Regions from separate parts of the Lysinibacillus sp. FSL M8-0134 genome, predicted to be linked through region 1. Evidence: predicted binding sites of a transcription regulator. Region 1 holds the regulator's gene; the other holds the start of a gene.
The links. Region 1 encodes NrdR, which represses ribonucleotide reductase genes. Its sites were predicted from a motif close to AACACNATATATNGTGTT; they were not measured.
Positions count from the first base shown of each region.

Region 2: a site for NrdR is predicted at 1,804-1,821, ahead of MKY49_RS14380 (vitamin B12-dependent ribonucleotide reductase). Genes of this name have one in related genera too.

Region 1 covers NZ_JBBPAJ010000001.1:3,205,824-3,209,040, forward strand. Annotated here, with positions in the region: gene dnaI (primosomal protein DnaI) at 1-252, opposite strand, end outside; gene MKY49_RS16350 (replication initiation and membrane attachment family protein) at 280-1,644, opposite strand; gene nrdR (transcriptional regulator NrdR) at 1,661-2,131, opposite strand; gene MKY49_RS16360 (glyceraldehyde-3-phosphate dehydrogenase) at 2,392-3,217, opposite strand, start outside.
Region 2 covers NZ_JBBPAJ010000001.1:2,806,473-2,809,689, reverse strand. Annotated here, with positions in the region: gene MKY49_RS14390 (rhodanese-like domain-containing protein) at 259-645, opposite strand; gene MKY49_RS14385 (lipoate--protein ligase family protein) at 850-1,680, shown strand; gene MKY49_RS14380 (vitamin B12-dependent ribonucleotide reductase) at 1,881-3,217, shown strand, end outside.

The DNA.
Region 1 (3,217 bases):
TAATGTCGGGAGGAAGCCTTTTAAATAGTTGGTACAGTGTTCGGTATTATCGCAACCACAGCATTCTGTAGATTGACTAATAAATTCATGAAGCTTTGGTAAATTTCGTTCAATATTCTCGTAGTTTAATTCATCTGCATGTTGAGCTAGAAATTCCTGTACTTGTGGATGTTCTAAAATTTCACGTCGCATAGCTTCATAGCGTTCTTGAAACGACGGTACATTTATTGCTCGTTTTAATGGTCCATTTATAGGTTCGATTGTTGCTCACCTTCTTCGCTATTCACTTTTTCCTAGCATTTCCAATATTTTCTGACGTTCTTTTTCAAAGTCTATCGTGCTAGAAGCATCTTCCTCTTGTTTTTCATTACGTTTATAAAACCATTCAGGGACTTTTTCTTCACGTTGATTTCTTGAACGTCCTTTGACCTGTTGACTTGTTTTATTTGCAGTTTGTGGCTTGTTTTTCCAAGCAGTATATTTATCATGCTCTTGGCGTGCAAGCTCCATTGCTTCCTTTGCCGTTTGGACATTTTTACGTACCCAGTGATCAGCAATCGTTTCCACATATTTTTTAGGTAGTTTCATATCTGTCGTTAGCATAACGTATTCTAATAATGCATTGACTACCCCAATTGGCATGCCGTGCTGAACGATTAAATTTTCTGCAAGTTGAACAGACGTTTGTAATGGTTCTTTACCATTATTAATATCACGTAATACTTGAACAGGAGCTGTTGTCTCTAAATAATGTTGGAGCTCCTGATCCTTCGTTTTTTGCCCCACTTCTGCTACTGGTAGAGGTTCGTTTACTCTTGCTAGTTTTGGCGGCTCCTTTGAAACTGTTAATTTATAAAAATCGGCAGCAGCCTTGCGTAAACGTTCTTGGGAAATTCCTAAATCATCGTCCAAAGCAAGAATGACCACTTTTTGCATATCAAGGGCTGTTAAATGATATAAAAATGCCAGTTTCGCTATCGCTTCACGTACTTCTAATGTCAACAAATTGGAAGGTACCAATTGCTCTGACAAACCTGCTTGCAACAAATCAAAATCAAATTGCTCCAAATAAAAAGGATATACTTTTTGCTGTTTATCCTTTTGACTCGTATCCACTTGTAAATCGGATGGGATATTAGAATGAACAGGCTTAAAGACATCAATAAAGGCGCGAGACACATCCTTAAATTCTTTGTCCTTTACAGGTGACATAAAGCGCTGACGTAAGTTTCGATAGGCCTGCTCGCCGATTTTACTAAACAGAAACATCGACAACAACGGATCTTTCATAAAACTATCTGCATCAAGTGGGCGCTGTAGCTCATATAAAAAACTACGCTCCCCCGCATTTTCTTTTTTCCATGTGCGTAGCAAACCGATTGCCTCCAGTGCAATACGGGCCTCAAACACTTTACCAATGGGCAAACCGAGCACATTCATTAAATAATAATGGGTCATTTGCTGTTTTGGCATTTGTTCAGCTTCAGCCCATAACGTTAAATAAAGGCTAATTGGCTCCGAGCCGGTTAATGGTTGATAAAACAATGTAACTAATTGACGCTCCTGTGTAGAAAATGCATGAGGTAGACGAATGTCGAAAGGATCGCCAGGCTGCAATTCCTTATATAAATGGATCAACGTCATTCATCCTCTCTGTTTTCTATGATTTTTTCTCCGTTTGACGTTGAATAATATCTTTAATTTCCTCAATAAAAACATTAATATCCTTAAACTGACGGTAAACCGAGGCAAATCGCACATAGGCTACCTCATCAATTTTAGCTAAGCGATCCATTACCATTTCACCGACGTCTTCTGAGCGTACTTCTGAATTGCCTATACGACGAAGATCTTTTTCAATAGATAGGACAAGTTCCTCCAGTACATCAAGCGCTACTGGGCGTTTCTCACAAGCACGAATAAGTCCACGAAGTACCTTCTCACGGCTAAACTCCTCTCGTGAACCTTCCTTTTTAACTACGACTAATGGTGTCTCTTCAATTTTTTCAAACGTTGTAAAACGGAAGCCACACGACTCACATTCACGACGTCTACGAATTTCTTTATTATCATCTACTGGCCTCGAATCCACAACACGCGTTCCGTTAAATTGGCAAGATGGACATCTCATATAATTACTCTCCTGATTTACAACAATTTAATATTTCTATTATAACAAATTTCCTACATGTAAGAAAAGTGCATTCATGTTTGTGAGCACATGATAAACCTAAAGCACCTAAAGTACAAGAAAATTATTCAAATTTAAGAGGTCTAGAAGGATTGCCATTGTAGCACAAATAACATAACACTTAACCATTTTCGGTATTCCTCTGCATAAAAAAAGCACATTGAAATCACTTAGATTTCAATGTGCTCACGATGAAATTTTTATGCGTTTACTGTTTCTAAAGCATTCGCTACTTTTTTCACAAGATCTACTACACGTGCAGAGTAGCCCCATTCATTGTCATACCATGCAAGTACTTTTACTTTACGGCTGCCTAATACCATTGTAGAAAGTCCATCAACCGTTGATGAGTAAGTAGTTGTGTTGTAATCAGAAGATACTAATGGTTCAACAGAGAAGTTCAAAATGCCCTTCATCGGACCTTCTGTTGCAGCTTTTACGAATGCAGCATTGACAGCATCAACTGTGACATCCGTATTTAAATCTACTACAAGATCTACTAAAGAAACGTTTGGTGTAGGAACACGCAATGCCATACCATGAATCTTACCTTCTAATTCAGGTAAAACTAATTTTAATGCTTTTGCAGCACCTGTAGATGTTGGAATAATGGATTGTGCGCATCCACGTGCACGACGTAAGTCTTTATGTGGATTGTCTAGGTTCTTTTGGTCATTTGTATAAGCATGAACTGTTGTCATTAAGCCATTCTCAATTCCAAATGTGTCATTCAATACTTTCGCTACTGGAGCTAAGCAGTTCGTTGTACAAGAAGCATTTGAAATAACATCATGTTTAGCAATATCAAGTTTGTCATCATTTACACCTAAAACAATTGTTACGTCCTCGTTTTTACCAGGTGCTGTTAAGATAACCTTTTTAGCGCCCGCTTCTAAGTGCATTGCTGCTTTGTCACGTTCATTAAATTTACCAGTAGCTTCAATAACGATATCTACACCCATTTTTGCCCAAGGTAATTTTAATGGATCACGTTCGCTAATAATTTGAACACGTTTACCGTTTACA
Region 2 (3,217 bases), 400 kb from region 1:
CAGAGCCGCTCAACTAAGATTGCAAAGTATCAGTCTCTAGTAAGGACCAATTTACAGTGTGGTATCATTAGTGAAAATGGGCTATAGGTTACCCCTTTTTGTTGGATTTTTTTCTGGTCCAAATGCAGGATTAAAGACTGGTTGAACGAGAGCTAGTATTTAATGATTTGCAATAGATATAATATAGTAGAAACTCTGAATTTTTTAAAAAAGAAGTCGTCTCATAGTTCTTTGAGACGACTTTTTTTCATGAGAGTATTAATATTTTTTTGCTTTTATTTTACCAGTCCAAGTTTTAAAACCGCCTTGAAGTTGGTAAATTTGGTTGTACCCACGTTTTTTAAGAAATAATGCAGCACGTGAGCTACGGCCTGTATTTTGACAGTATAGATATACTGGTAAATCTGGGCGGATTTCTTTATAACGTTGACGAAGTGTTGTAGAAGGAACATTACGTGCACCAAGAATGTGACCTGCATCAAATTCTTTTTGTTCACGGACATCGATTAGCTGTGCTTTACGATAGCCTTCTATGAATTGCTCTTGTGTTAAGTTGGTTACGGCTTTTTTTAGTCGTAGTGCATTAATACCAATATATGCAATGATAACTACTAAAACGACACCGATTGTGATAAGTATGTCCAAGATTTTCTTACCCCTTTCTATCTTCTCTATTATTATAAAAGATGCGCTAGCGATAGTCCAATGAGTTTGATAAAATTAACTAGGTTGTGGCAAATTCGTCTATTTTGTTACAAAAGCATATCGAGCAACCTAGAGTAATTTTTGTTAAGGTTGAACCACAGGTGGGGCCTGAGGGATCATTTTATATTTGTAGGAGATGAACATATGACAACTTGGTATTTTTTAAATTCAGGGAAATGTAGTCCTTCTTTTAATATGGCGCTAGATGAAGCATTACTTGATTGGCATAGTGAGGGGTTAATTCCACCAGTGATCCGTTTTTATGAGTGGGAACCTGCGACACTATCAATTGGTTATTTTCAACAAGCCAAAAGAGACATTAATTTAGATGCTGTTCGAGAACAAGGCTTAGGTTTTGTCCGTCGACCAACTGGTGGACGAGCTGTCCTGCATGAACATGAGCTAACATATAGCGTCATTGTTACTGAAAGTTATCCGGATATGCCAGAGTCTGTGACAGAAGCATACCGTGTATTAAGTGAGGGAATATTGCAAGGTTTCCACAACCTAGGAATGGATGCCTATTTTAGTGTTCCTGATACAGAGGAGAAAAGAGCTGACTTAAAGAGTCCGAAAAGTGCTGTTTGCTTTGATGCGCCAAGCTGGTATGAACTTGTCGTTGAAGGGAAAAAAATAGCGGGAAGTGCCCAAACACGTCAAAAAGGTGTTATTTTACAGCATGGCGCCATTTTATTAGATTTAGATCAAGAGAAATTATTATCGGTATTTAATTTCTCAAGCGAGGAAGCAAAGGATCGTATGCGTAGAAAGCTGCCAGAAAAGGCAGTCGCGATTAATAGTCTTGTCAAAGAGCCAGTGACAATTGAGCAATGTGTGACAGCTTTTCGAGATGGCTTTGCAAAATCGTTGCAAATTGATTTAAAACCATTTACACTTTCAGAGGAGCAATTAGAATATGTCCGTGCATTAGAAGAAAAAAAATATGCATGTGATGAGTGGAACTTTAAAAAGTAAAAAATGGTATGGAAAAAATATTTTTTTACGTTCAATCCTAGTTATAACAAGTAGTTCTGAATCTATTTAAAAAAGCAAGAGTTGAATTAAAAAACTATATATAGTATCTTTTTTTAAGACATATACACAATATGTAGTGTTTAATAACACATGATATTGTGTATTTATTTTGTAATGAAGAAAACAAGGGAGGCAAAATGATGGTACTCACAAATCATCAACCCGATGTAAACAAACAATTTGAGCAATTAAACAAAGATATTGAACAATTTTCACAGGTTCACCCAGTAACACCTGACATGCATATCACACATAAAGGTGTATCAAGACTTGTCATGATCGATCGCTACTCGTTTAAAGACACGGAAAAGAAAACACTAAAAGCTGGTGATTTTGTTGTTTTAACGGTAAAAGCTGATCCAAAATTCCCTGCACGAGGTTTAGGGACAATTCAAAAGCTGGACATGTCTACAAAAACAGCAGATATTTTGATTGAGGAAGATTATCGTAGCGCATTAGACGATCCGCAAGAGCAGGAAACGGGTGTGATTACACGTTCAATTGACGTGCTAGAAAAGCCTCTTGAAATATTTTATGAACAAATCGCAAAACGAAATGCAACGGGCCTTGCCGCTGTTGAAAAAACACCAGAAAAACGTCAAGAATGGTTTGAAAAATTTTATGAGCAATTAGTATCCTTGAAATTCATTCCAGCTGGACGAGTGATTTATGGAGCTGGATCTGAAACTGATGTAACCTTCTTTAACTGTTACGTTATGCCATTTGTCGCTGACTCTCGTGAAGGTATCAGTGATCACCGTAAGCAAGTTATGGAGATTATGAGCCGCGGTGGTGGTGTTGGAACAAATGGTTCAACATTACGCCCACGTAACACGCTAGCACGTGGTGTAAACGGTAAATCATCTGGCTCAGTTTCTTGGTTAGATGATATTGCTAAATTGACACATCTTGTAGAGCAAGGTGGATCACGTCGTGGAGCACAAATGATTATGCTAGCAGATTGGCATCCAGATATTGTGGAATTTATTATTTCGAAAATGCAAAATCCACGTATTCTGCGTTATTTAATTGAAAATACGACAGATGAATCAATCATTCGTCTAGCAAAAGAAAAATTAAACTTTAAACCTCTTTCTATGCAGGAAGAAGCAATGTATCAAGGCATCGTGAACTACAAAAATATAGAAGGCTTAGGCGGATTCGATACAGCGATTATTCGTGAAGCTGAAAATAAGTTACGTGATGGTGGTACTTATACAGTTCATAACCCTGAGTTTTTAACAGGTGCGAACATTTCCGTAACATTAACAAAAGAATTTATGGAAGCCGTTGAAAATGATGCTGACTTTGAGCTTCGCTTCCCAGCTGTAGAGGAATATACAAAAGAAGAAATGAACATTTACAACACGGAATGGCATAAAGTTGGCGATGTTCGTGAATGGGAGAAAATGGGCTATAAAGTCCGCACATACCGTACAATTAAAGCAAAAGAATTATGGAATTTAATTAATGTTTG